One region of the Pseudarthrobacter sp. SORGH_AS 212 genome, then DNA from elsewhere that is predicted to be linked to it. Evidence: riboswitches for the same ligand, from Rfam matches in the RefSeq annotation. Region 1 holds a riboswitch; each other region holds the start of a gene.
The links. A riboswitch is a leader RNA that binds a small molecule or an ion and turns the genes downstream of it on or off. The one in region 1 is predicted to bind thiamine pyrophosphate.

Region 1 (9,508 bases):
GCAGCGTGCTCAACAGGCCGGCCGGTGGGGCCGATCCGGAGCACGAACGAAGCGCGCAAGCAATTCCAGTGGAAGCCGATCGCGGGCTATCTAACGCTGGCACTGGCGACCAGCGGGCAAATCTCAAGATCGCGTAGGGGCGGGCTTGTTGGTTTCAGTTCAAGGAAATCAACGACCGGGCATCCATTTCTACCCCTTCAGTCTAGCCGCATCAGCCCGGAAACCCTGTTTCCGCGCCGTGGGGAACGCCGGGACCGGACGGTCCGGGCTCACTGAACCAGTTCGAAGTGCACTTCCCGGGTAGCGATATCCGACGACACCAGGCGGACCCGGACCTTGGTGCCGGACTCCAGCTCACCGGCGCAGCGGGCCGTCACGGCAGGGTCGGCGATCTGGATGATCCCTGAGGACCCGTTTCCGTTGCCGTTCCCGTTTTTGCCGTTTCCGTTTTTACCGTTCCCGTTGTTGCCGTTGCCGTTCTCTTTCTGCGGCTTCGATCCTGAAATCACAATCGCATCGAACTCCTGGCCGATGTGGTTGACCAGCAGGGCAGCCTCCACCGTATCCAGGGCCATGCGCTCCATGCGGGATGCCAGCTGGTCCGAGCCCGCCATAATCTCTGGGAGGGACGGAAGCGCATCCCGCACCCAGCCGGGGACGGTACCTCCGTTGCTCAGCGCCTCGCAGGTCACCAGCACAAAGCGGTCCACCAGGCGTCGCAGCGGCGCAGTGGTGTGGGCATAGGCATCGCCGATGGCCGCCTGGATCGGGGCAGCCGGAACGTTGCCGTCAAAGGCGGTGTATCCGGCGCCGCGGAAGAGCATGCCGGCCGAGTGCATGATGGCCAGCTGTCGGGGGTCCGTCGGGTCAAGGGTCCGCAGGTATTCGCCGTATCCCACCTCGCCGTCCCAGGCTTTGCCCAGCGCCTCCGTCTGCAGCCGGAAGTGGCGCAGGGAGCGCTCGTCCGGTGGCGGCATGGTGCGCAGGATCCCCACCTTGGCGTCGAGCATGATCTTGGCGGCGGCCATCCCTGTCATCAGGGAAATCTGGGCGTTCCAGTCCTCCACGGGCAGCTGGGGTGCAGCAGCAATGCGGTAGCCGCCATCGGGCAGTTGGACGATCTCCTGGTCCGGCATGTTCAGGCTGGCACCGTTCCGGGCACGTTCCAGGCGGACACGCTTGAGCCCCACTTCCTTCAGCAGGGCAAGCAGGGGAGAGGCAGTACCGGCGTCCAGGTCAGCCTGTGCACCCTTGTAGCTGAGTTTCGCGCGGCTTCGGACACGGGCCCGGCGGACACCGACGGACGTGACCTCGGCATTGCCGTCGAGCCGGAAATCCCAGACGAAAGCCGAGCAGTCCTGGTCCGGCAGGAGGCTGCCGGCGCCCTCGCTGATGACTTCCGGGTGCAGCGGAATGCGCCCGTCCGGGGCGTAGAAGGTCTGGCCCCGGCGCCGGGTTTCGGCATCCAGGGGTCCGCCGGGCGCCACGAACGCGGGGACATCGGCGATGGCGTACAGGACGTGGTACCCGCCGTCGTCGTACGTTTCGATGAAGAGGGCCTGGTCCAGGTCCGTGGACGACGCCGGATCGATGGTGACGAACTCCACCGCGGTCAGGTCGTACTCCGGCAGGCGCGCAGCGCGGCCACCGCGGCCTCGGCGTCCTTGACCGCCTCACCCGGGTATGGGCCCGGAAGTTCCAGCTCCGTCCGCAGCGCGGCCAAGGCCTCTTCCAGGGCATTGGTGCGCTCATGGACGTTGGGAGCCAGCCGATGATGTGACACGAAAATCAGCCTAACCCCAAGTCATCCGATTACGCAGGGAATCGGTCAGCTTCAGGACGCCGCGGCGTCCAGGGCGGAACGAAGCGAGGCAGCGGCGGCAGCAGGATCGGCAGCATCGGTGATGGCGCGGACCACCACGATCCTTGAGGCCCCGGCCGCGACCACCTGGTCCACGTTGGAGTGGTCGATGCCGCCGATTGCGAACCACGGCACATCACTGGGGGCCTTCGCGGCCGCATGCTTCACCAGGTCCAGGCCGACGGCGGCCCGGCCGGGTTTGGTGGGGGTGGCCCAGAGCGGGCCCACGCAGAAGTAGTCGAGGCCGGCAGGTCCTGCGGCGTCGGCCAGGGCGGCATCCACCTGTTCCGGCGTGTGGCTGGACAGGCCGATGGCGGCGTTGCCGTTGAGCAGCGTCCTCGCGGCTGCTACCGGAAGGTCCTTCTGGCCCACGTGGAAGACCGGGGCACCGGAAAGGACCGCAATGTCCGCCCGGTCGTTGACGGCCCACAGCCGCCCGTGCCGCTGGGCCGACTCCTTGAGGACCGCCAGCAGGTCCAGCTCCTCGGCCGCCTCGATGGACTTGTCCCGCAGCTGGATAATGTCCACGCCGCCTTCGAACGCCGCGTCCACGAACCCGGCGAAGTCGCCCCGGCCGCGGCGCGCATCCGTGCAGAGGTAGAGGCGTGCGGCTTTCAGTGCGCCGTTACCGGCCGCAGTGGTGAAGGCATCGGTGCCGGGCGCCGCGGCGGGGGCAGGGGAGTGGGACACATTCATGGCTGCAAGCCTAGTTCCTCTACACTTGCCTCGTACTGCGGGAGCCCGCGGCAGCTGTCACAAAGCGCCGGGCTGAGAGGGCGTCAGAGCCGACCGCTTGACCTGATCCGGTTAATACCGGCGTAGGGAAGGAGACGCCATGGGCATCCCCGAAAGCCCTCCGGACACCATCGCAGGGTCCTCCATCGTTCCAACAATTTCTGCCCACGTAGCAGTGATCGGCGGGGGCGTCATTGGCCACGGCATAGCCTGGGAGGCCAGGCGCTCAGGCCGGTCAGTGGTGCTGATAGACGATGCACCGGGCTCCGGAGCCAGCTGGGCGGCGGCAGGCATGCTGGCCCCCGTCAGCGAGCTGCATTACCAGGAGGAAGAGCTCCTGGGCCTCATGCTGGATGCATCGGAGCGCTGGCCGCAGTTCGCCGCGGACCTTACCCGCGTGTCAGGCCGCGGTTCCGGATACCTGGCGACGCCCACGCTCGCCATTGGCGCCGACGCCGGCGACCGGCAGGCACTGATGGACCTGCGCGGCGTGCAGCAGGCCAACGGACTCGCCGTGGAACCCTTGACGGTCCGCGAGGCCCGGCGCCGGGAACCGCTGCTCAGCCCCGCCATCGCCTGCGCACTGGACACTCCTGCGGACCACCAGGTGGATCCCCGGCGACTCGTAGAGTGCTTCCGGGCCGCCCTGGCCAGCCACCTCCCGGCAAGCAGCGGCATTGCAGACACTGCCGTTGCCGGCGCGCTGGATGGATTCGCGGTGGCGGACAGGGCTGTGTCGCTGGAGTGGGCAGATGGCGCCGTGGCCGGTGTCCGGCTTGCCGGAGGCGGATTGGTGCTCGCCGGCGAAACGGTGGTGGCGAACGGCATGGCGGCGGCATCCCTCGAGAACCTGCCGGATGGACTCCGGTTACCGTTGCGCCCCGTGCACGGCGACATCCTGCGGCTGGCGGTCCCCCAGCACCTTCAGCCCTTGCTGACGTCCACAGTCCGCGGACTGGTGCGCGGTGTCCCCGTCTACCTGGTTCCACGCGAGGACGGAACCGTGGTCATAGGCGCCACCCAGCGGGAGGATGCTCCGGCGGGGGCCGGCACTGCGTCCGGAGCTGTGCCGCCGAGTACCGGGTCCAGCGCGGTGTCCGCTGGCGGCGTGTACCAGCTGCTTCGCGACGCCCAGGTGCTGGTGCCCGCGGTCGCAGAGTTGGAGTTGCTCGAATGCACCGCGCGGGCCCGCCCGGCCACCCCGGACAATGCCCCGCTACTGGGCAGGGTACCCGCGGATGGGGGAGACGCCAGCGCAGCCCATATTCCCGGACTGATCGTGGCCACAGGATTCTTCCGCCACGGCGTCCTCCTCACGCCGGCCGCGGCCGCCATTTGCCGCGACCTGATGGAGGGAAAGGCAGACCCCCGGTGGCAGCCGTTCCGTCCGGACCGCTTTTCCGGCCGGATCCCGGCCCCCAGCTTCAACATCAAGGAGACAGCATGAACATCACCCTGAACGGGGCACCACGCACCGTGGCGGACGGTGCGTCCATCACGGCATTGGTGAGCGAAGTAACCGGACGCGCGCTTGCGGCCGACGGCCAGGCAACCGACGGACAAAGGCTGGGCGTGGCCGTGGCGCACAATTCCGAAGTGGTGCCCCGCAGCCAATGGCACGGCACCGCGCTCGCGGACGGCGACGACGTCGAACTCGTCACCGCAGTACAGGGAGGCTGACACGATGACCAAATCGACCACCCTTACCCCAGCGGCACCCAGCAGGCCTGACTCCCTCGTTATTGACGGCGTCGCCCTGGAGTCGAGGCTCATCATGGGGACGGGGGGCGCGCCCAGCCTGGACGGCCTGGGCGCAGCTCTGGTGGCCTCCGGAACGTCCCTTACCACGGTGGCCATGCGGCGCTACTCACCCGCAGAATCGGGCTCCCTGTTCCAACTGCTGGTGGACCACGGGATCCGGGTCCTGCCCAACACAGCAGGCTGTTTTACTGCGCGGGACGCCGTCCTGACCGCCGAACTGGCCCGGGAAGCGCTGGAAACCGACTGGGTGAAGCTGGAGGTCATCGCCGACGAGCACACGCTCCTGCCGGACGCCGTTGAGTTGGTGGACGCCACCGAACAGCTGGTCAACCGCGGCTTTAAAGTCTTTGCCTACACCAATGACGACCCCGTCCTAGCCCTCCGGCTGGAAAACCTGGGCGCCACCGCAGTGATGCCGCTGGGATCTCCGATCGGGACCGGACTCGGAATCCTCAACCCGCACAACATCGAACTCATCGTGTCCCGTGCCAACGTGCCCGTGGTCCTGGACGCCGGGATCGGCACGGCATCTGACGCGGCGCTGGCCATGGAACTTGGGTGCGACGCCGTCCTGCTGGCCACTGCGGTGACCCGTGCCCAGAACCCTGCCCGGATGGGTGAGGCATTCAAGCACGCCGTTATCGCCGGCCGGCTGGCGAAGGAGGCCGGGCGGATTCCCCGCCGCGAGCACGCGCTGGCGTCGTCCGCCATGGAGGGCCGGGCCGAGTTCCTTTAGCCAGTGATGCTTCAGGGACTGTGACGCTTTAGGACTGAACCGCCTGGGGGATTGCCCCTATTAAACGGCTGTGGCCGCCACCGTCGAAGGTGGCGGCCACAGCCGTTTACGGTAACTAACGCCTCAGGATGGCGGTCAACCGGTGGGTATCGTTCCTTGCGCGGGTGCGGCCCAGGACAAGCACCGTCCCGGCGGATGCCGCCGCGCCCAGCACAATGGGCAGCACCCAGGGAATCCACGTCCGTCCGGGAAGGTAACCGAATCCGGCCGCCATCAGGATGATCCAGCTCAGTGCAGCCACCCCGACGGCCACGCCGGCCGGAAGGCCGGCGCCATACTTGGCATGACGTTTGTCATTGGCCCAGACAATGAAGCCGGCCGCGACGGTGGCCAGCACAACAATGATCAGGGAAAGCATGGGTCTCCTCCGGGAAGCAGGGCAGTTCCGGCCGGTGCTAGAACTGGCCGAATCCTACGCGCCGGACTTCTTCCGCGCCGATTTCCACGTAGCCCAGGGCGTTGCCGGGAACAATGATCAGGCGCCCCTTGTCATCGGTGAGGCGCAGTTCGCCGCCGCCCTTGATGGCTTCTCCCACAACCTTGGCCACGGTCTCCGCATCCTGGTTTGATTCCAGGACGATCTCGCGGCCAACGTTCTGCACGCCGATCTTAATTTCCACAGGGGCCTCCCAGCCGGTCAGGTTCTTTGATGATGCTCTATTTGTAGTCTAGGACTCTTTGGGGAAGCGAGAGATTCCGCGCCAAGCTAAACGGTAGATGAGGTCGCTGGCCACATCGAGATCCAGGTTGCCGTCCGTTTCCAGCCAGTACCGGGCGCTGACCTGCGCCATCCCCGCAAGGCCGCGGCCCAGCAGTTCCGCTTCGAGGTGGGGCAGCTTGGTGTCCCCGGCAATCACCCGCGCAATGGCATCGGCAAAGGTCCGGTTGAAAGTCTCGAGGCGCGAACTGACGTCGGGGTCGTTGACGAGGTCGGACTCGAAGACGAGGCGGTGGGCCTGGTCATCGCTGGCGATGAACCGGAAGTACGCCCGCATGACAGCCTGGACGCGTTCCTTATTGTCCGTGGTGGAGTTCAGCGCCCCCAGCATCAGGTCGGTCAGGGACGCCAGGTGGCTGTCCAGGAGGGCCAGGTACAGCTCGCGTTTGGACGGGAAGTGCTGGTACAGGACCGGCTTGCTGACATGGGCGGTCTCGGCGATCTCATCCATGGCGGCCCCGTGGTAGCCGTTGGCCACGAAGACTTCCTGCGCTGCGGAAAGAAGCTGTGCCCGCCGTTCATCGCGGGGGAGCCGGGCCGACCGTTGTCCTGCGGGTCGCGAGGAAGTTTGCGGTTCGGCTGCCGGCGGGCGGTCAGCCCGTGCTTCATGGACCACAGTTGTCCTTCTTTCCATTGCAGTTACCCCTACTTTACTGCGGGGTAATATGACCCGGCGGTACCCCGGGGCATACATTGAAGTATGGCTTCGTCCTTCACTGCAAATGTTTCAGCAGTTTCCCTTGATCCTTTGGTGGAACCCGCCGCGGAACTCACGTCCGAAGAGGTGGAACGGTATTCCCGGCACCTCATCATTCCGGAAATCGGCTCGACAGGTCAGCGGCGGCTCAAGAATGCGAAAGTACTGGTTATCGGCGCCGGCGGGCTGGGCTCGCCCGCGTTGCTCTACCTCGCAGCCGCGGGGATAGGAACACTGGGGATCATCGACGATGACGCCGTGGACCTGAGCAACCTCCAGCGCCAGGTCATCCACGGTGTGGCAGACGTCGGACGGCCGAAGATCGAATCGGCCCGCGACGCCATCGCCGCCCTGAATCCACTCGTGGACGTCCGGTTGCACCAGGTCCGGCTGGACGCATCCAACGCGCTGGAATTGTTTGCCGATTACGACCTCATCCTGGACGGCGCAGACAATTTCGCCACCCGCTACCTGGTCAACGATGCTGTCGCGATCCTGGGAAAGCCTTATGTGTGGGGCTCAATCTTCCGGTTCGACGGCCAGGTGAGCGTCTTCTGGGAAAAGCACGGACCCACCTACCGCGACCTCTACCCGGAGGCGCCGCCGGCCGGGTCTGTTCCTTCCTGCGGCGAGGGCGGCGTCTTCGGCATGCTGTGCGCGGCGGTGGGATCACTGATGGTGACAGAGGCAGTGAAGCTTATTACCGGCGTCGGGCGCTCCCTGCTGGGACGGGTGGCGCTGTACGACGCCCTGGGCGGCAGCTGGCGTGAGATCCGGGTGTCCAAGGACCCGGCCGCCGCTCCCATCACCGAACTGACCGACTACGAGGCGTTCTGCGGCATCGAGCCCCAGGCGCCGGCGGACACCGAACACACCGTCACCGCCGCCCAGCTCGCCACCATGCTGGCCTCACGGAAGGCCGGGCTCAAGGACTTCGACCTGGTGGACGTCCGCGAGCCGGGTGAGTTTGAGATCGTCCGGATCGAGGGTGCCGTGCTCATTCCGCAGGGAAGGATCCTGGCGGGGGATGCCTGGGGGGAGATTGCCCAGGACCGGGACATCGTGTTCCTGTGCAAGGCGGGCACCCGCTCGGCGAACGTCCTGGCCGCGGCGCAGAAGGCAGGGTACCGGCGCGTGAGCCATCTCGACGGCGGCATTCTCTCCTGGGTGCGTGAGGTGGAGCCGGAAAAGCCCGTCTACTGACCCGTTGCCCTATCAGATATGGCTCCTAAACCGGCGGTTTAGGAGCCATATCTGATACTGCAAAGTTGGAAGGGTCAGGCGCTTTCGAGGCCCTTGTGGTCCACCGGGCATTCCGCCTGGCCGCCTGCGGGAGCTGCTGTCCCCGGCTGTTCCACGGTAATGCCGTAGAGCGCTTCCAGGGCCGCCACATAATCGTCCTGCTGGCCGTTCGCAGCGAGCTCGCGGGCGCGCACCGTGGGTACGTGCAGCAGCTGCTTCACCATCCGGCGCAGGGCAAACTCCACTTCCTCGGCCGCTGCAGTGCAGCCGTGCCGGGCGCGGACCTTTTCCATTTCGGCGTCCAGGACGTCCATGGTGTGCCGACGGAGCGCAACGATGGCCGAGTCCACGGACCGGGCTTCGCGTTCCTGCTCGAACGCCTTGGCAGCGCCCTTGACGATGCCGCTGGCCTGCGCCAGCGATTCGGCCTGCTCCTGCGGCGCCGCGAGGCGCACGGATTCGAGCGTCAGCAGTTCCACGCCATCGAGTTCGCCCACCGCGGGATCGAAGTCGTGGGTGAGGGCAAGGTCGATGGCGATCAGCGGCTGGGCGGAGCCGGCACGGACCTGCGCCAGTTCGTCGGCTTCAACGCGGGTATCGGAACCGCTGCAGCCGATCATGACATCCGCAGCGGCCACGGCCGGGCGGAGTGAGTCAGCGTCCAGGGCTGTGCCTCCCCGGGTTGCGACGAACCCTTCGGCACGGCCGGACGAGGAGAAGACCGACACGTCTGTGCAGCCGCGTTCACGCAGCAGTGCCATGGTGGCGCCGGCGTACGCACCGGTTCCAAAAACGACAACCTTCTTGGCGGACCAGTCAGGATTTTCGGAGAGATCGGTTGCGAGGTCCAGGGCTACGGACACGATGGACAGGCCCCGCGAGCCGAGTGCGGTCTGGGCGCCTACGTCCTTGGCGGTCTTGGAGGCGGCCTGGAAAAGCCGGACCAGCCCGGAGCTGGCGGTGCCTTCATGCTGGGCCGTGATCAGGGCGCGCCGCACCTGGCCGGCGATTTCGCGTTCGCCCACGACGGCGGAGTCGAGTCCCGCACTCACGGCGAAGAGGTGCCGGGTCACTTCGGGGCCGGTCCTGGTGCTGAAGGAGCGGGATACGAGTGGTTCGGCGAGCCCGCTCTTGGCACTGATCTGGGCCACGAGGGCAGCACGGGCGGCCTCGACGTCGTCCGTATTCGGAGCCTCGCCGTAGATTTCGTACCTGTTGCAGGTAGCCAGGACCACGGCCCCGGACACTGCCGGCGAGCCGGAGAGCACGGAAGCGGCAATCCCGGAGGAACCGTTGCTCAACTGAGCAACGGTCTCAAGATCGATGTCGGCGTGTGTAGCCACCAATGAAAAAAGAACCACAGCAGACCTATCATAGCTTTTTCGCAGCTCCGTAGAACAACGGGTACGCCGAAGATGGCCCATGAGGGGCTGTGATTCCTGCCACCGGGCGGCGGCAGGGCCCATCCGTGACAGCCTGTCGTTATCTTTTGCGGCTGATTTTGGGCACAATCGAAGGCATGACTCCTAGCCCCGCCGTCTCCGCTGCCGGCACACTCGCCGCAGACCATCCGCTCATGGATGGCCGCACCGCAGACTCCCCGCTGATCACGGCCTACCGGGGCGGCAAGCCGTCCCGCCGTCCCGTCTGGTTCATGCGGCAGGCCGGGCGTTCGCTGCCGGAATACCTGAAGGTCCG
Region 2 (9,508 bases), 400 kb from region 1:
TGCAGCTGCAGCAGCAACGATGTTGACGACGCGACGACCGCGGCGGGTACCGAATTCAACGGCGCCCGGGGTCAGTGCGAACAGGGTGTCGTCGCCGCCACGGCCAACGCCGGCGCCCGGGTGGAAGTGGGTGCCACGCTGGCGGACGATGATTTCGCCGGCGGAAACTACCTGGCCGCCGAAGCGCTTGACGCCGAGGTACTGTGCGTTGGAGTCACGACCGTTGCGAGTGGAGCTCGCGCCCTTTTTATGTGCCATCTGAAATGCCTGCCTTTAAATTCTGGGGAATCTGCTGAAAACCTGAACAGTAACCGGTGGTTACTTGATGCCAGTGATCTTGACCTTGGTCAGTTCCTGACGGTGACCCTGGCGCTTCTTGTAACCGGTCTTGTTCTTGAACTTCTGGATGACAATCTTAGGACCACGGAGGTCCTGGAGGATTTCAGCCGTAACGGTCACCTTGGCCAGGTCAGCAGCGGCAGTGGTGATCTTGTCACCATCAACCAGGAGCAGTGCGGGCAGCTCGATGGTGCTGCCAGCCCCACCGGCGACGCGGTTCAGGGTAACGAAGTCTCCAACGGAAACCTTCTCTTGGCGGCCGCCTGCGCGGACAATCGCGTACACCACTTGGGAACTCACTTCTCTCGACGTTTATAACTAAAATTGCGTGCGGCACCCGTTGCACTGTTTGGCTGGGTTCCCGCTGTGCCTCAACGCCGTGGATTCCCCGAAGGTCTCCATGAGTTATCCCGCAGGACTGCCTTGTGTTTTCCACGTTGGCATGTTCCCGGGGTCATAACCCAAGTGTTGGCGTAAGCACCGAAGATCCAGAATACGCTAATTCCGTCTCCGGCCGCAAATGAGGCTGGCTCCGGCGGGTCGGCTGTGATAGGAACCACAGACATCGTCCGCCACCGGGGCCGTGCCAGACCATAGTACCGGCAGCACGGCCCGGGCGGGTTCAGGAGTGGAGCCGCGGCGCGTCGAAGAACTCCACTTCCAGCCGGCAGGACTGCCGGAATGCGGTGGCCATGGCGTGCCGTTCGTCAGCGGAGGCCTTGCGCGCCGCTTCGTCCACCACCGCGATGGCCCGCCGCGTTGCCTCCGCGAAATTTTCGTCGGCATACGTGCGGAGCCACTCGGCGTAGGGGTGGCCTGCCGGTTCCCCGTCCGCGAGGAACCTGGCATGGAGCGTCTTCCCCGCGTCCGCGTACAGCCAGAAACAGGGCAGGACAGCTGCTGCCAGGACTGCATAGCTGCCCGACGCCGAAGCGGCGGTCAGGTGGTCCACGTAGGCCTTGGTGACAGGCCCGAGTTCGGGGAGGACGGTGCGGGTGCTGAGCCAGGAACGGTGCAGTTCCGACTCGACTTCGAGGCATTGCTGGGCCGACGCCGCCCAGAACAGCTGCTCGGCCTCCGTGGGGGCCAGCGCGCTGGACCGGGCGAGGACTCGCGAATACCCGTTCAGGTAGATGGCATCCTGCGCAAGGTAATACGCGAACTCGCTTTCCGGCAGTGTCCCCGAGGCCAGGCCCTGGATGAAGTCCAAGGCGTAGATCGACTCAAGGTGTGCGTTGGCATCTTTCCGCAGCTGCGCCGTGAAGTCGCCTGGCCGAAGGGCTTGGCGGATGTGGTGGAAATGGTGGACGGGACCGTTGCCGGTTCCCACCTCCAGCGCCGCGGACGCGGCCAACGCCCCAGCAAGCCAGGGTTTCACTTCCCGAAGAGCTGCTTCCCAGTTGCCCACCTGGGCCTGGACCGTGGCCATGGCGGAGGACAGGGAGCAGCCTGTGCCATGGCTGTTGCGTGTGGCCACCCGCTCCCCCGGGACTTCGACGACGTCCGCGGACAGCATGCCCGGCGGCCCAACCAGGGCGTCCGGGCAGCTGCTGCCCTGCAGGTGCCCGCCCTTGACCAGCACGGCGGCGCCGGTGGCACCAGCCAGCCGCCTGCCCTGATCCAGCGCCGCCTCCCAAGTGTCCGGTACGTCTTCTTCCAGCAGCATGGCCAGTTCGGCCAGGTTGGGGGTGACCAGGTGGGCCAGCGGCACCAGGTTCCGGAGCGCGGCTTCGGCGCTCTCCTGCAGCAGCCGGTCCCCGCTGGTGGCAACCATGACCGGGTCCAGGACCACGACGGCGGGGCGCACCTTCTCCAGCCAGGTGCGCACGGCAGCGATCACGTCGGCATCGCCCAGCATGCCGATCTTGACGGCGTCCACGTCGATGTCGTCGCTGATGGCCGCGAGCTGCTGCGCCAAAAAGGATGCCGGAGGAACATGGACGGCGGTCACTCCGCGGGTGTTCTGGGCTGTGAGGGCAGTGATGGCGGCCATGCCGTAGCCGCCGTGCGCTGCGATGCTCTTGAGGTCGGCCTGGATGCCGGCCCCGCCGGAGGGGTCCGAGCCCGCGATGGCTAGGACGCGGGGCACATCGCGTCCGGCAGCCGGCAGTTCGGTCGCGGAGGGATTCGGGAGCGGGGTGGCTGCAGGCATGGCAAGGGTCGTAGACAAAGAGACATCCCTTCGCCGGTACTAACCGGACAGGTTCAACGGGTGTGGATCTCAGCCGGGCCTGGTGCGCGGCACCCCGTGTCGGTTCCCCAGCCTAGCCGTTGGACAGCAGTCAACCGAAAGGTGACTGCACCTGTGAAGTGTGCTGCTGAGGTCCACTCCCCGTTAACGGCAGATGCCCGGCCCCACCACAGGAGTGGAGGGGCCGGGCATCTGCAGTGCCTGGGTCCGGTCAGAGCTCGGAGGCAGGAACCCCTACGCCCAGGATGATGGGCGCATCGGCTTTGGCTGCCGGTTCTGCCGGCGCGGCAGGCTCGGGCGCCTTGGCGGCATGGGAGTGGCCTTCGCTGGCCGACGGGACGTTCTCATGGTGTTCCACGGTGGTCTCGTTGGCCGCGCCCTGGGCCCTGCTTGCACTGCGGTTACGCCGGGGACGGCGCTGCCGGGACAGGTCGGGGGCGGCAGCGGCGTTCGGCTCACGTGCGGGGGCCGCAGCTGCGACGGGCTGCCGGGGTGCCGCAGCCGCTGCCTCCGCCGGTTCAGGGGTGACTGGCGCGGCCTGGACCGTGGCGGACTCCCGCGACTGGCTGCCAACAGGCGAAGCCGGCTGGCCCAGGTGGGCGAACGCTTCGGCCAGCCGGTCAAGCGACAGCGCAGGTGAGGGCTGCTGCTCGTCTGCGTGCTCAACGAACGGCAGCGCGACTTTCTCGCCGCCGAACGTCAGGACAGCTGCCGGGCGTACCGGCGTCCCGTCGTCGTGCCTCTCCGTTGTGCCCGCGTCCTGCTGGGCAGGGGTTTGACGGGCCGCCACCTCGTCATCGTGCAGGTGCGCAGCGTGGGCAGCTGCGGCAATGTTGGCCAAGGCCAGCCTGGTGGCTTCAGCCTTGGCGTGGCGTTCGGCCTCGTGCGGATCCGGCTGGACTGGGTGGGCTGCCACAGCCGCGGGTGCGGGTGCCGGCTCGGCCGGCTGGCCGCCACGTCCGCGGCGGCGCTTGCGTTCGCCGCGGGTACCTTCCTGGTTGCTGTCGGGGCGCTGTCCCTCATTGCGCTGGCCCTCGCTGCGGTTCCCATTAGGGCGGGCATCGGAGCGGATGTCAGAGCGGTGGACGTGCTGCTCGGCTGCCACGATGTTGGCGCGGCGGTGCTCCACGGGGTCGTCATGGGTGACGACGCCGCGGCCCGCGCAGGCTTCACACTGCTCGCCGAAGACTTCCAGGAGCCCGGTGCCCATGCGCTTGCGGGTCATCTGGACGAGTCCCAGCGAGGTGACTTCCGCCACCTGGTGCTTGGTCCGGTCGCGGCCCAGGCATTCCACCATGCGGCGCAGGACGAGGTCGCGATTCGATTCCAGGACCATGTCGATGAAGTCGATCACGATGATGCCGCCGATGTCGCGCAGCCGCAGCTGGCGCACCACTTCCTCGGCCGCTTCGAGGTTGTTCTTCGTGACGGTTTCTTCGAGGTTGCCGCCGCTTCCGGTGAACTTACCGGTGTTGACGTCCACCACTGTCATGGCTTCGGTCCGATCGATCACCAGCGAGCCGCCGGAGGGCAGGAAGACCTTGCGTTCGAGGGCCTTGTGGATCTGCTCATCAATCCGCCAGGCAGCGAAGATGTCCTGGTCCTTGGTCCACTTTTCGAGGCGTCCCACCAGGTCCGGAGCCACATAGGTGACGTAGGCCTCGATGGTGTCCCAGGCTTCCTCACCGGAGACGATCAGCTTGGAGAAGTCCTCGTTGAAGACGTCACGGACCACCTTGATGGTGAGGTCGGGCTCGCCGTACAGCAGCTCCGGAGCCAGGACCTTCGTGGAGGAGGACTGGCTTTCGATGCCTTCCCACTGGGCGCGGAGCCTGTTGATGTCGTGGGTCAGCTCCTCCTCGGACGCCCCTTCGGCCGCCGTGCGCACAATGACGCCCGCCTGCTCCGGCAGGCGGTCCTTGAGGATGCGCTTGAGCCTGTTCCGCTCGACGTCGGGCAGCTTGCGGGAGATACCGGTCATGGAACCGCCGGGGACGTACACGAGGTACCGGCCCGGAAGGGAGATCTGGCTGGTCAGGCGGGCACCCTTGTGGCCCACGGGGTCCTTGGTCACCTGGACCAGGACGGTGTCGCCGGACTTCAGCGCGTTCTCGATGCGGCGCTGCTTGCCTTCGAGGTTGACGGCTTCCCAGTTCACTTCACCCGCGTACAGGACGGCGTTGCGGCCGCGTCCGATGTCGACGAAGGCGGCTTCCATGGAGGGCAGCACGTTCTGGACCTTGCCCAGGTAGACGTTGCCGATCAGCGAGTCCTGCTGGGTCTTGGAGACGAAGTGCTCGGCCAGAACGCCGTCCTCTAGGACGCCGATCTGGATTCTGTCGTCACGCTGGCGGACGATCATCTGCCGGTCCACGGATTCACGGCGGGCCAGGAACTCCGCTTCGGTGATGACGGTGCGGCGGCGGCCCGTGTCCCGGGATTCGCGGCGGCGCTGTTTCTTGGCTTCCAGCCGGGTGGAACCCTTGACGCTGGTCACCCGGTTGTTGGCCGGTGCCTCGCTGACGGCACGCGGTGCGCGCACGCGGGTAACGGTGTTGGGCGGATCGTCGTCGTTGCCGCCGGTCAGTTCGAGGTCCTGGTCACCGCGGCGGCGGCGACGGCGACGGCGGGACGTCACGCCGTCCTCCGCCGCACCGGTTTCTTCCTCGTCCGATTCGTCAGCGGCGTCATCCGCCTCGGAGCCTTCGGTTCCGGCGTCCTCGCGGTCGTCCAGCCGGCTGCGACCGCGGCGGCCACGGCTGCGGCGCCGGCGGCGGCCGGATGCTTCCTCGGATTCGGTGTCCTCGTCGTCGTCTTCGTCCCCGCCCTGTTCCGCTGCGGCGGGCGTTGCGGGGCGGACGACGGTGCTCAGGTCCGGTGCCTGGAACAGCACGGAGGTGGGCGAGGCGGGCTCGAGGAACAAGGAGGCGAACGCGCCAGGTTCCTCGTCAGCTGCGGCGACTTGGGCCGGCGTCGCAGCGGATTCTCCTGCTGGCGCGGCAGCTGCCGTGCCGTGGGCCTGCGCGGCCTCTGCTGCAGTTTCCCCGGCGGCGGGTTCCTGTGCCGCGGGCTTGGCTGTCTCCTCTACGGCCGCTTCCCGGGCCTCGGCGCCCTGGTCCGCCGTTTCATTGTCCAGCGCGGCAGCGGTGACGGGCAGTTCCTGCGCAGGGGCCGGCGTTTCTGCAGGGCCCCCCGCAGGGGCAGCTTTCCTCGTGGCAACCCGACGGCGGCGGACCGGCTTGGTCCCGGCCGTTTCCGCTGGCACTTCCACGGCCGCAGTCGCTTCTGCGGCCGTGGCAGCTTCGGCGGGAGCAGCGTCAGCTGCAGCAGCGGATTCCGCGGGGGCTGCATCGGTGGCGAAGGCCGGCAGCGGCTCCGCGGCGTCTGCCTTCTTCCTGGCCCGGGGCCGGCGGGCGGCAGCTTTGGCCGGGACTGCGTCGGCGTCCGCGTTTTCGGGCGTGGCCGCCGCGCGAGGGGCACCTTCCGCCGACACCTCTGGAGCGGGGGCTGCGCCGGCTGCGGCTACGGCGTCATCGGCCTTCGGCGCTGCCTTGCGTCGGGTCCGGGGAGCCTTTTTGGGTTCGGCCGCGGCTTCCACAGCCGGTTCAACCTCATTAACGGAAAGCTCTGTTTCATTGTTCATCTGTGGCAACACTCCTGCCCCTGACGTACCGCCACATCCGGCACCCATTGGGGCACATATTGTCAAAACCCGCAGGCGCTGACAGAAGTCAAGTGGATGCTCCCAGGTTCGCACCGGCATTGGGGTGCGGCAGCCCGTAGGAGCCAGTGGAAAGTTCTGAAACCCGTTGTTCTACATGCCACAACCAGGTGCCGTCCAATGGAGATTGCGGGAGTGTCGGAAAATCCGAGGCCTGCCCTGCTCGTCATTGGCGGTCTTGGGAACAAACCACCGGACCGGAGACCGAATGTGGTTCGGCTTCCAGCCACGTTCATTCTCTCACACGCGGGGTAAATCACGTGGGAAGGTGCCGGGGGCTTTCTGTTTCCTGGGCGTTCCGCCCAGCCGCCGGCGTTACAATCAGGCTCAGGAGCACCCGACTAAAAGGACGCCATACCAATGCCCAGCATCTCCGCCGCCAGCGGCACGCCAGCCCAGGAGCGGACCACCACCCCGGACAGCGCCCAGGCTGCAAATACGCCGATGATGGCCCGGAACCGGCCCTTCGGCTGGCTCCTGGTGATTGCCGGGGCTATCGGCTGGTTCGCTTCCGGAACCCTGGTCCTGGAAAAGCTCGCAGTTCTGCAGGACCCGAACCACACCACAGTGTGCGATGTGAACCCGTTCATCTCCTGCGGCGAAGTGATGAAGACCTGGCAGAGTTCACTCTTTGGCTTCCCCAACATGTTCATTGGGATCGTGGCGTTCGCCATCATCATCACCGTGGGCATGGCCCTGCTCTCCGGCGCAACCTTTGCCCGCTGGTACTGGATGGGGCTGCAGGCCGGCGTCACGCTCGGCTTCATCTTCGTGGTGTGGCTGTGGTCCCAGGCCCTGTATGACATCCACGTCCTGTGCCCTTTCTGCATGATCGTCTGGGCCGCGATGATTCCGCTGTTTGTCTGGACAACCATCCGCAACATCTCGGCCGGTGTCATTCCCGTGCCGTCGGGCGCCGCCCGCGTCGTGGCCGATTCCGGCTGGATCATCGTGGCGCTGATCTACGTGGGCGTCATTGCCAGCATCTTCTTCGCCTTCATCCAGGTGTTCGCCGGCACCTCAGGGTTCTAGCCGCCCAAACCACTCGAAGTAACAGGTAAGGCCAATGTTCGCGAAGAACATTGGCCTTACCTGTTGGTCCGCGCCGCCAGGGCGGCGCGGGGGCGGGTACTAGAACCAGATTTTGATCTCGCGCTCAGCGGAGTCGGTGGAGTCTGACCCGTGAACCAGGTTCTGCTGCACCTTCAGTCCCCAGTCGCGGCCGAAGTCGCCACGGATGGTGCCCGGAGCCGCGGTGGTGGGGTCGGTGGTGCCTGCCAGTGAACGGAAGCCTTCGATGACGCGGTGGCCTTCGAAGATCGCGGCAACCACGGGCCCGCTGAGCATGAACTCCACCAGCGGCTCGTAGAACGGCTTGCCCACGTGCTCTTCGTAGTGCTGTTCCAGGAGCTCGCGGGTGGCGTTCACCTTTTTGAGTTCGGCCAGGGCGTAGCCCTTGGCTTCGATCCGGGCCAGGATGGCGCCGGTGAGGTTACGGGCGACGCCGTCGGGCTTGATCAGGACGAGGGTGCGCTCAGTGGTCACAACTGCTCCAATGCGTTGGTGGGGTTTCGGGTCAAGTCTACGGGGACTGCTCTACTGGGCCTGACCGGATCCGGCGGCCTGGTCCGGGTTGGCTGCCTCCCACGCGGCCTGTTCACGTTCGCGTTGCCCGGCCTCGCGGTCCAGCCTGATTCCGGTGCGGATGCCGTACCACCAGCAGATGGCAAACAGTGCGCCCACCAGGAACATGGCAGGTTCGAAGATGCCGGTGAGGATCAGCACCACCTGCAGCACCCAGCCCAGTCCGATGCCCCAGGGCTTGCGGAGGACCGCGCAGGCCAGCACCATGACCACGCTCAGGGCAATCCCGACACCCAGGATAAGCGCCGGTGGAAACTCGCCGCGGCGCAGGCCGAACACTGCCAGGGTGGCAAAGAACATGACGAACGCCTCCAGCAGGAGCACCGTCGAAGCGAACATGACCTTGGTGGAGCGCCGCTTCTTGGGCATGCCCGGGCGCCATTCGCGCTGGGCCTTGGTCAGCCTGGCCATGGGCTACGCCTCCGTCTTTCCGAGCAGGATGCGGGCCTCGGCCACGAGGGTGATGGAGCCGGTGACCAGCACGCCGCCGGAGAGGTCGTCGTTGGCTTCGGCCCGTTCCACCGCCCATTCCAGGGCGTCGTCGAGCTTTTCTTCGACATGGACGTTGTCCTCGCCAAAGCCGAGGTCAATGGCCAGCTCGGCCAGTTCGGCCGCCGGCACGGCGCGGGGTGAATTGGACTGCGTGAAGCAGTATTCCTCCGCCACGTCGCCCAGGGATTCCTTGAGTTCACGGAGGATTTCCTCCGCGTCCTTCTCCTTAAGCACGCCCACCACCGGGACCAGCCGGGAGAAGGTAAAGGCCTCCTTCAGAGCCGCGGCCGACGCCTTGATGCCGTCCGGGTTGTGGGCTGCGTCCACGATGATGGTGGGCGCAGACCGCACCACTTCCAGCCTGCCGGGCGAGGTTGCGGCGGCGAAGCCTTCCTGCAGGACGTCGAAGGGCAGTTCCTTTTCGCCGCCGAAGAACGCTTCCAGGGCTGCCACGGCCACGGCTGCGTTCTGCGCCTGGTGGGCGCCATGGAGCGGTACCAGCAGGTCCGGGTAGCGCCCGGCGATGCCCTGGATGGTGACCATCTGGCCGCCCACGGCAACGGTGCGGGATTCGACGCCGAACTCCACGCCCTCGAAGCGGAACGGCACGCCAAGTTCCTTGGCTTTTTCCAGCAGGACCTGCGCGGCGTCCAGCGGCTGCGCGGCACTGACAAGGAAGCCGCCCGGCTTGATGATGCCGGCTTTTTCGTGCGCGATGTCCTCGGTGGTGTCCCCCAGCAGGTCCGTGTGGTCCAGCGAGATCGGGGTGATCACCGATACCTGTCCGTCGCCCACGTTGGTGGCGTCGGTGATGCCGCCCAGGCCCACTTCGATGATGGCCACGTTGACGGGCTGGTCGGCGAAAACGGCGAAGCCCAGGATGGTGAGGCATTCGAAGTACGTCAGGCGGGGCTGCCCGTCCGCCTCCAGCTCGGCATCCACGATCTGCAGGTAAGGACGGATCTCGTCCCAGATCCGAACAAACGTCTCGTCGGAGACCGGGTGCCCGTCAATGCTGATCCGTTCCGTGACCTTGGACAGGTGCGGGCTGGTGTAGCGCCCCGTGCTCAGGCCCTGGGCCCGCAGCACGGACTCGATCATGCGGGACGTGGACGTCTTGC
Region 3 (9,508 bases), 320 kb from region 1:
GTTTCCGCTCAGCAGGACGGCGGGCACCTCGCGGTCGCGCCAGACGGCGGGCTTGGTGTACACCGGGTACTCCAGGAGGCCGTCGGAATGGGATTCCTCCACCAGGGATTCGGGATTTCCCACGACGCCGGGCTGCAGCCGCCCAACCGCCTCCACCATGGCGAGCACGGCAACTTCTCCCCCATTCAGGACGTAGTCGCCCAGGCTTACGGGACGCACGTCGAAGTGTTCGCCGGCCCATTCGATCACCCGTTCATCGATGCCTTCGTAGCGTCCGCAGGCGAAGGCAAGATGCTCTTCGCCTGCCAGCTCGTGGGCCAGGGCCTGCGTGAAGCGCTCCCCCGCAGGTGACGGAACGATGAGGACGGGCTTGCCCCGGTGTCCGGGCCGGGCTTCGGCAACAGCGGCAAGCGCCTGCGACCACGGTTCCGGCTTCATGACCATGCCCGCACCGCCCCCGTAGGGAGTGTCATCCACGGTACGGTGCCGGTCCGTGGTGAACGACCTGAGGTCGTGGACATGCAGGTCCAGGATGCCGTCCTGGCGCGCCTTGCCGATCAGGGACAGTTCCAGGGGCGCCAGGTACTCGGGAAAGATACTGACGACGTCGATGCGCATCTAGTCGGTGCCTTCCGGCTCCGCCGGTGCGGCTTCGCCGGAGTTGACTTCGAAGAGCCCGTCCGGCGGGGTGAGGAGGATATAGCCTTCGCTGACATTGACTTCGGGGACAATCTGCTCGACGAAGGGGATCAGGATCTCCTCGCCGTCCGGGGTGGTGACCATCAGCAGGTCCTGCGCCGGCGCGGTGTTGAGGGCAGTCACCTTGCCCACGACCATGCTGCCCACACGGGCCTCGAGGCCCACGAGCTCATGCTCGTACCAGCCGTCTTCATCGTCCTCGTCCAGTTCCGCTGTTTCGATGAAGAGCTTGGCGCCGCGGAGAGTCTCAGCCTGGTTCCGGTCCTCGATTTCCTCGAAGGCCAGCAGCAGGATGTCCTTGTTCCAGCGGGCGCTGCTCACTGTCAGCGGCCCGGACTGCGCCGGCTCCACCACGAACTCCACGCCGGGGACGAACCGGTCCCCGGGAGCGTCGGTCATTACCTGGACCGTGACTTCCCCGCGGATGCCGTGGGGCTTGCCGATGCGGGCCACCTGGAGCTGCATATGTTCCTCTGTTCGGGTTGGTGCACATGGTGTTGGTTCGTGAAAAAACTCCGGCCCCTCCACCAGGTGGTGGAGGGGCCGGAGAGCAAAACTGGTGTTGCCGGACGCTCAGCGGCGGCGGTCGGTGTCGACGACGTCGACCCGGACCGGCTCGCCCCCGGCCAGCGCTGCCACGACGGTGCGCAGTGCACGCGCCGTGCGGCCCTGGCGGCCGATCACCCGCCCCAGGTCATCCTGGTGAACACGAACCTCGAGGGTATCCCCGCGGCGGTTGTTCTTCGAATTGACCGTGACGTCGTCCGGGGAATCAACGATTCCGCGGACCAGGTGCTCCAGCGCGTCTGCCAGCAACTTACTCAGCCTCGGTGGTCTCTGCTTCGGCTTCGGCTGCCTCAGGCTTGGAAGCCTTCTTGGTGATGGCTTCCGGGATGATGACGGAACCCTTCTCCGGTGCGACGAAGGCTTCCTTCTCGCCCTTGGTCTTCAGGGTGCCTTCCTGGCCCGGGAGGCCCTTGAACTTCTGCCAGTCACCGGTGATCTTGAGGATGGCGGCAACCTGCTCGGACGGCTGGGCACCGACGGAGAGCCAGTACTGTGCACGCTCGGAAGCGACCTCGATGTATGAGGGCTCTTCGGTGGGGTGGTACTTGCCGATCTCCTCGATGGCACGGCCGTCACGCTTGGCGCGTGAGTCCATGACGACGATGCGGTAGTACGGGGCGCGCATCTTGCCGAAGCGCTTAAGGCGAATCTTTACGGCCACTTTTGTGGTCACTCCTGTTTCAGAAAAGGGGTGAGCCCGGCGTTCTGCACCCGTGGGGCGGGCCATACTTGCGGGTTCGAAGGACAGGATCCGGACGCGGAGAGAGGGGCCACGCAGATCGAGTACCTGTCTATTGTGCCAGATCATCGGGAGGATTTCGACTTTACCCCCTGCGTCCGCGGGCACGGCGCCGGGTCCCGCCCGGATTGCCCCGCCGGGGAAAGGTCAGGCGGACCAGACGTACAGCCCCGACCGCTCCGAATCGCCGATTCCGCCGGCCAGTTCAGCAACCTGCCGGACGTAGGTTTGCGCCTGTCCGGCGTCGAACGGCATGTCATCCTGCGCCGCCCACTGCGCCGCGACGTCCTCGAGGACATCCCCCTCGCCCTCAGTTTCGTAGGTGAGCAGGTCAGCCAGGGCCCGGACCATGGCCGGCGGGACGGCCAGCAGGGAATCGCTGGCCACGTCCACCATCGTCAGCTCGTAGTCGGCGCCGCCGGCGTGGACTGCGGTGCCGGCCAGGTCTCCGAGCTGCTCCACTTCGAAGTCGCTGATACCGGGGATCCGGACCGCATCGGCGGCCGGTGGGGTGCCCCCGCCATCAAGGGTTCCGGCGCGCTTCAACGCGGCATCGTGGGTGGCTACGAAGATTTCGGTAAAACCCATGGGAAGTGACCTCTTCCGTGTACGGTCCGGCACGCCGGGGATACCTGCCTGGCGTCCCCGGTCTATCGGCTTCAGCCTAGTACGCGGAAGGGGCGCTCAGCGCACCGCAACCCGGATGCTGTTGCGCCATGGGTCCTCGAAGCGCAGCTCAGCGCCGGTGTGGTGCGAGGAGACGCCGGCGACCTTCAGGCGGTCAGCGAGCGCGCCGACGTCGTCACCGGACGGCACCTCGATGAGGACCTCGCCGAGGCCAAGGGTGTCCTTCCGCGGACCGGCACCGCGGCTGTTCCAGACGTTCATGGCCATGTGGTGGTGGTACCGGCCCGCGGAGACGAAGAGAGCCTGCCCGTGCCAGCCGGCGGTCTTTTCGAACCCGAGCGTTCCTACATAGAAGTCCCGGGCGGACTGGACGTCGCCCACTTGGAGGTGGACGTGGCCTACTCCGGCGGTGGTCTGCCGCTGACCCTGGAGGGATTCTTCGGAGAGGTGCTGCTCCAGGTAGCGCTGGGGCGGCAGCGCCAGGCTGTCCATCACCACGTCGGTGCCGTTCCAGGACCAGTTGCTTCGCGGGCGGTCCCAGTAAAGCTCGATGCCGTTGCCTTCGGGATCACTGAAGTAGAAGGCCTCGCTGACCAGGTGGTCGGCGCTGCCCGTGAAGGAGCGGGGCTCGAACTGGGCTGCAGTGGCCACCGTGGCCGCGAGCGCCGCCTGGTCTTCGAACAGGAGGGCCGTGTGGAACAGGCCAGCTTCTCCCCTGCCGGGGATCGTCAGGCCGGGGGCCGGAGCCAGATGGACCAGTGGCTTGCCGAGGCGGCCGAGGTACAGGCCGCCGTCCTGCTCAGCAACCACCTCAAGCCCCAGTGCGCGCTGGTAGTAGTCGGTCATGACCTTCATGTTGCCGACCTTGAGCATCACGGTGCCCATGGCGAGGTCGACAGGAAGAAGATCCTGGCTGGTGGCTTCTGCAGTCATTGAACGCTCCCTCTAATGGAGGCCGTCCGGATGAGGCGGCCTGTCATGAGTTAAAATTACTTGAAGCTTCAATTTATTCCAAGTGCGGGGTGGATGTTTTCCCTATGGCGGACCACCCGGCCACCCAAAACCACGTGGGACGGGTGCGCCACGGTGTCCAGCGTCCTCCGGGGATCGTCCCGGAACAGCACGACGTCGGCACGCGCCCCTTCTGCCAGCCCGTCGGCGCCCAGCCAGGCTCGGGCGGCCCAGCTGGCCGCGTTGAGCGCCTGGGCTGCGGGCAGCCCGGCCGCGTGCAGGGCAAGGATTTCGTCAGCGATCCTGCCGTGGCGGATCACGCTGCCGGCATCCGTTCCGGCGAAGATCTGCACGCCGGCTTCCCATGCCTCGCCCACCCGCTCCAGCCGGCGTTCCCAGAGAGCCAGCATGTGGGCGGCGTACACCGGAAACTTGGGCTTGGCCTGGGCAGCAATATCCGGGAACGTGGCGATGTTGACCAGCGTCGGAACGATGGGTACGCCCTGCTCCACAAACCGCGGCAGGTGCCTGGGCAGCAGGCCGGTGGCGTGTTCTATGCAGTCGATCCCGGCGTCGAGCATTTGGTCCAGGGTGTCTTCGGCGAAGCAGTGGGCGGTGACACGGGCACCTTCATCGTGTGCGGCACTGATCGCATCGCGGACGACGCCGGCGGGAAAGGAGGGTGCGAGGTCGCCGGCGCTGCGCTCGATCCAGTCCCCGACGAGCTTGACCCAGCCGTCGCCGTCGCGGGCTTGCTTACGCACGGCCTCCACAAGCCCTTCAGGCTCGACCTCGTGGGCGAAGCCCCGGAGGTAACGGCGGGTACGGGCGACGTGCCTGCCGGCCCGAATCAGCAGCGGAAAGTCTCGGCCACCCTGCATCCAGCGGGTATCGGCGGGCGACCCCGCGTCCCGGATCAGCAGCGTGCCGGAGTCCAGGTCGGCGCGGGCCTGGGCCTCGGCCTCACCGGCGTCCACCGGCCCGGCAGGGCCCAGGCCGATGTGGCAATGGGCGTCGACGAAGCCGGGCAGCACCCAGCCATCAAGTACAACGTCCGGGCTGGCCTCCGGACGGGTAAATGTCAGGCACCCGTCCACGGACCAGAGACCGTTCCGTTCGCTGTCCGGTCCCGTGAGGACGGTGCCGCTGAAACCGATGATGTATGGCATGGATGCCTCCTCTTCCTGCCCGGTCAGGCTAGCACCGGCAAATATGACAGGGCCGTTAGCGCTTGTCACTGCAGGGCTTGTGGTAGCTTCGTTCCTGACCACACGGGTGCCCCTGCAGGGGCTGAGATCGGGCTGACGCGGCCTGCGACCGTCGAACCTGTCCGGGTAATGCCGGCGAAGGAAGTGAGTATTCCTTGAATACACCCAAAACAGTGCTGCCCCCTGCCCAAAACCACCCGGCCGTCACGCCGGCCGGAGCGAGCCCTGAAGCACCGGTCACCCAATCGCTGAAGTCCCACTCGCTGGCCTACATCGATGATCCGGAGCACGGCATCCGTGTCCCCGTCACGGAAATCGCGCTCGAACCGTCGCCAAACGGGCAGCCTAATCCCCCCTTCCGCACCTACCGGACAGCGGGGCCGGGAAGCGACCCCGTGCGCGGCCTCAGCCCCTTCCGGTCGGAATGGATTGAGGCGCGGTTTGACACGGAAGCGTACGGCGGAAGGGAACGGAACCTGCTCGACGACGGCCGCTCGGCCGTGCGCCGCGGTGCCGCCTCCGCGGAATGGAGGGGCGGGCGCCCGGTGCCCCGCCGCGCTGTCGACGGCCGGACGGTCACCCAGATGCACTATGCCCGGAAGGGCGTGGTGACGCCGGAAATGCGGTTCGTGGCGCTGCGGGAAAACTGTGATCCGGAACTGGTCCGGAGTGAGATTGCCGCCGGACGGGCCATCATCCCCAACAACATCAACCATCCAGAGTCCGAACCGATGATCATCGGGAAAGCCTTCCTGGTGAAGATCAACGCCAACATCGGCAACTCCGCCGTCACCAGTTCCATCAGGGAGGAGGTGGACAAGCTGCAGTGGGCCACGCGGTGGGGTGCCGATACGGTGATGGACCTTTCCACGGGCGACGACATCCACACGACCAGGGAATGGATCATCCGCAACTCCCCCGTGCCGATCGGCACCGTGCCCATCTACCAGGCCCTGGAAAAGGTCAACGGCGAGGCGAACGCGCTCACGTGGGAAATCTTCCGCGACACCGTCATCGAACAGTGTGAGCAGGGCGTGGACTACATGACAGTCCACGCCGGCGTGCTGCTCCGCTACGTGCCTCTGACCGCCAACAGGGTCACCGGAATCGTGTCCCGGGGCGGGTCGATCATGGCGGGATGGTGCCTGGCGCACCACCAGGAGAATTTCCTGTACACGCATTTCGATGAGCTGTGTGAGATCTTTGCCCGGTACGACGTCGCGTTCTCGCTGGGTGACGGCCTGCGCCCCGGCGCCACCGCTGATGCGAACGACGCTGCGCAGTTCGCGGAACTGGACACCTTGGCTGAGCTGACGGAGCGCGCCTGGAAACATGACGTGCAGGTCATGGTGGAGGGGCCGGGCCATGTCCCGTTCCATCTGGTGCGGGAGAACGTAGAGCGCCAGCAGGAACTGTGCAAGGGCGCGCCGTTCTATACGCTGGGGCCGCTGGTCACCGATGTGGCCCCCGGCTACGATCACATCACCTCAGCCATCGGCGCCACCGAGATCGCCCGCTACGGCACCGCCATGCTCTGCTACGTCACGCCCAAGGAGCATCTGGGACTGCCGGACAGGGACGACGTGAAGACCGGGGTCATCACCTACAAGATCGCCGCGCACGCCGCTGACCTGGCCAAGGGCCACCCCGGGGCGCACGAACGGGACGACGCGTTGTCAAAGGCCAGGTTCGAGTTCCGCTGGCGGGACCAGTTTGCGCTCTCGCTTGACCCCGAGACGGCCGAATCGTTCCATGATGAAACCCTGCCGGCCGAGCCCGCCAAGACGGCACACTTCTGCTCCATGTGTGGGCCGAAGTTCTGCTCTATGCGGATCAGCCAGGACATCCGCAACGAGTACGGGTCAGCGGAAGCCCAAGCCGCAATAGCTGAAGCGGCATCGGGGATGCGGGAGAAGAGCCAGGAGTTCCTGGAATCCGGCGGCAAGGTGTACCTTCCCGAGCTGAAAGTCCCGGCCGGCAGCTGACACTGCCGCCGGCGTTGACCGGCGGTTGCCTGTGGCCGGCCCGGGCTAGGACGCCCGGGCCGGTTCACTCCGGCTGACTTCGGCGAGGAACTGCCGGATGGCCCGGTTGCCGTCGGCTGAATCGTGGGGCCGGTGCCCGCCCGCCGCGACGCGGTGCAGGGCGCCGGTCTCCCGCAGATACCCGGCAATTTCTTCGTACAATGGTTCCCATCCGCCGGTAAGGACAAGGGTGGGCACTCCTGGAACGATGTGAAGTGGCGCCTCCCATGACGGCGACTGCAGCCGCAGCCGGCGGGCAGAGCGCTTCTCCTCCGGCGTGGCTGGCTGGTGCAGGTCTGCGGCGTAAATGCGCCGGACGAACTCCCGCTGGAAGTCCTCGTCGCTGAGCTGGTGGCGGACGTCGAACAGCGGCTTCATCATCCGGATATGGGCGGCTGTTGCGGGCAGCTCCGCGGTGAGCGAGAGGCAGGCCGGCTCCACCAGGGTCAGAGAATGAACGAGGTCCGGGCGGTCCACGGCCGCCATCATGGCGGGAATGGCTCCCTGCGCATGCGCCACCACGTGTCCGCCGGCAGCACCCCGCCCGTCATCAGCCAGGGAACGCAGCACGATGGCCGTGTCCTCCGCAAAGGAAGACTCCAGGGGTTCGGCGGTGCTGTGGTATCCGTGCCGGCGGAGGAACAGCGCATCGTACATCAGCCCCATGCCGTGCTGCCGGGGCCAGGCGGCGGCGCCGAAGCTCCCCGAGCCGTGCACGAACACTACCCTCTGCTTGAACATCCCCCAACCCTATTCCACGGCGCCGACATCCCATGTAAGTAGCAGCAGATGTCGTTCTGAGCCCTCATAACGACATCTGCTGCGACTTGGTTGGGCCAGGTGTGCTTAGTTGCCCAGGAACTTGTCGAAGCCCTTGGGCAGGTTCAGCTGGGAAGGGTCAAAGTCACCGGACTGCTGGCCGAAGGAAGCTCCGGTGGGCAGGGCCTTGGATGCGTTGGCGCGACGCGCTTCGGCGTCCTTGCGTTCCTGGGCGGCCTTGGCCGGGTTTCCTGACCGGGCCTTCTTCTTCGGCGCGTTCTTCGCGTTCTTCCGGGCCCCGCCGCCGGCACCGGGGAGGCCGGGCATGCCTGGCATCCCGGGCATGCCGCCCTGGGCCATCTTCTTCATCATCTTCTGGGCCTGCGCGAAGCGTTCCAGCAGGCCGTTGACCTCGGAGACGTGCACACCGGAACCACGGGCGATACGGGCGCGGCGCGAACCGTTGATGATCTTGGGGGCCACGCGTTCGTGCGGGGTCATGGACCTGACGATCGCTTCAACGCGGTCGATCTCGCGTTCGTCGAACTGCTCCAGCTGCTGGCGGATGTTCTGGGCGCCGGGCATCATCATGAGCATTTTCTTCATGGAGCCCATGTTGCGGATCTGCTGCATCTGGGCCAGGAAGTCGTCCAGGGTGAAGTCTTCCTGGTCGGCGAACTTCTTCGCCATCCGGGCAGCTTCGTCTTTGTCCCAGGACTTCTCGGCCTGTTCGATGAGCGTGAGGACGTCGCCCATGTCCAGGATGCGCGAGGCCATCCGGTCCGGGTGGAACAACTCGAAGTCGTCCAGGCCCTCACCGGTGGACGCGAACATGACGGGCTTGCCGGTGACCGAGGAGACGGACAGCGCGGCACCACCGCGGGCATCGCCGTCGAGCTTGGACAGGACGATGCCGGTGAAGTTGACGCCCTCGTCAAACGCCAGGGCCGTGTTGACGGCGTCCTGGCCGATCATCGAGTCGATGACGAAGAGGACTTCGTTGGGCACGATGGCCCGGCGGATCTGGCGCGCCTGCTCCATCATGTCCGCGTCGACGCCGAGGCGGCCTGCGGTGTCCACGATGACGACGTCGTGCAGTTTCTGGCGGGCTTCCTCCACGCCGGCCCGGGCAACGGCCACGGGATCGCCCGCCGGCTGCTCCAGCTCGGTTGAGGTTGCACCCGGGTGCGGGGCGAAAACAGGGACGTTGGCCCGCTGGCCCACCACCTGCAGCTGGGTGACGGCGTTGGGCCGCTGCAGGTCACACGCAACCAGCATGGGGCTGTGGCCCTGGGACTTCAGCCACTTGGACAGCTTGCCCGCAAGGGTGGTCTTGCCCGCGCCCTGGAGGCCGGCCAGCATGATGACGGTGGGGCCGTTCTTGGCCAGGCGGATGCGCCGGGTCTCGCCGCCGAGGATCTCCTTGAGTTCCTCGTTGACGATCTTGACGATCTGCTGGCTGGGGTTCAGCGCCGCTGATACCTCGGCGCCCAGCGCCCGTTCGCGCACGCGGCTGGTGAATTCCCGCACCACGGGAACGGCAACGTCCGCGTCCAGCAGGGCGCGGCGGATCTCCCGGACGGTGGCATCGACGTCGGCCTCCGTCAGGCGGCCCTTGCCGCGGAGATTCTTGAAGGTTGCTGTCAACCGGTCAGAGAGTGAATTGAACACGCGCCGTGAACTTCTTTCAGGAGATGATCGGGACTCGACTATCTAGGGTACCAAGTCGGGCACGCCAGATGGCATGCTGGCAAAATGACGAGCCATACAACTGTCAAGACCCTGCTCATCCTCGGCGCCTCAGGCGACCTCACGGGCCGGCTGCTCCTACCGGGACTGGCCCGCCTGGTGGCCGCCGGCCGGGCGGACGGCCTCCGCCTGGTGGGTGCCGGCTCCGACCCCTGGACGCCGGAACAGTGGCGGGAACGGGTGCA

Region 2: another riboswitch for thiamine pyrophosphate. It lies ahead of thiD (bifunctional hydroxymethylpyrimidine kinase/phosphomethylpyrimidine kinase); the one in region 1 lies ahead of QE394_RS16485 (FAD-dependent oxidoreductase).
Region 3: another riboswitch for thiamine pyrophosphate. It lies ahead of thiC (phosphomethylpyrimidine synthase ThiC); the one in region 1 lies ahead of QE394_RS16485 (FAD-dependent oxidoreductase).

Annotation. Positions count from the first base shown of each region.
Region 1 is NZ_JAUTAA010000001.1:3,585,846-3,595,353, forward strand. It holds partial or broken gene QE394_RS16475 (RNB domain-containing ribonuclease) at 270-1,783, opposite strand; gene thiE (thiamine phosphate synthase) at 1,835-2,557, opposite strand; TPP riboswitch at 2,585-2,703, shown strand; gene QE394_RS16485 (FAD-dependent oxidoreductase) at 2,697-4,043, shown strand; gene thiS (sulfur carrier protein ThiS) at 4,040-4,276, shown strand; gene QE394_RS16495 (thiazole synthase) at 4,281-5,093, shown strand; gene QE394_RS16500 (hypothetical protein) at 5,209-5,511, opposite strand; gene QE394_RS16505 (DUF3107 domain-containing protein) at 5,549-5,773, opposite strand; gene QE394_RS16510 (TetR/AcrR family transcriptional regulator) at 5,822-6,487, opposite strand; gene moeB (molybdopterin-synthase adenylyltransferase MoeB) at 6,572-7,771, shown strand; gene QE394_RS16520 (glutamyl-tRNA reductase) at 7,846-9,171, opposite strand; gene hemE (uroporphyrinogen decarboxylase) at 9,330-9,508, shown strand, end outside.
Region 2 is NZ_JAUTAA010000001.1:3,986,584-3,996,091, reverse strand. It holds gene rpmA (50S ribosomal protein L27) at 1-258, opposite strand, end outside; gene rplU (50S ribosomal protein L21) at 319-627, opposite strand; gene thiD (bifunctional hydroxymethylpyrimidine kinase/phosphomethylpyrimidine kinase) at 962-2,491, opposite strand; TPP riboswitch at 2,500-2,598, opposite strand; gene QE394_RS18320 (Rne/Rng family ribonuclease) at 2,742-6,173, opposite strand; gene QE394_RS18315 (vitamin K epoxide reductase family protein) at 6,612-7,283, shown strand; gene ndk (nucleoside-diphosphate kinase) at 7,383-7,796, opposite strand; gene QE394_RS18305 (DUF4233 domain-containing protein) at 7,848-8,306, opposite strand; gene QE394_RS18300 (folylpolyglutamate synthase/dihydrofolate synthase family protein) at 8,310-9,508, opposite strand, start outside.
Region 3 is NZ_JAUTAA010000001.1:3,904,665-3,914,172, reverse strand. It holds gene trmD (tRNA (guanosine(37)-N1)-methyltransferase TrmD) at 1-618, opposite strand, end outside; gene rimM (ribosome maturation factor RimM) at 619-1,164, opposite strand; gene QE394_RS17925 (RNA-binding protein) at 1,273-1,515, opposite strand; gene rpsP (30S ribosomal protein S16) at 1,517-1,927, opposite strand; gene QE394_RS17915 (hypothetical protein) at 2,153-2,593, opposite strand; gene QE394_RS17910 (VOC family protein) at 2,690-3,565, opposite strand; gene QE394_RS17905 (amidohydrolase family protein) at 3,634-4,752, opposite strand; TPP riboswitch at 4,845-4,952, shown strand; gene thiC (phosphomethylpyrimidine synthase ThiC) at 4,947-6,776, shown strand; gene QE394_RS17895 (alpha/beta hydrolase) at 6,822-7,556, opposite strand; gene ffh (signal recognition particle protein) at 7,662-9,245, opposite strand; gene QE394_RS17885 (glucose-6-phosphate dehydrogenase) at 9,330-9,508, shown strand, end outside.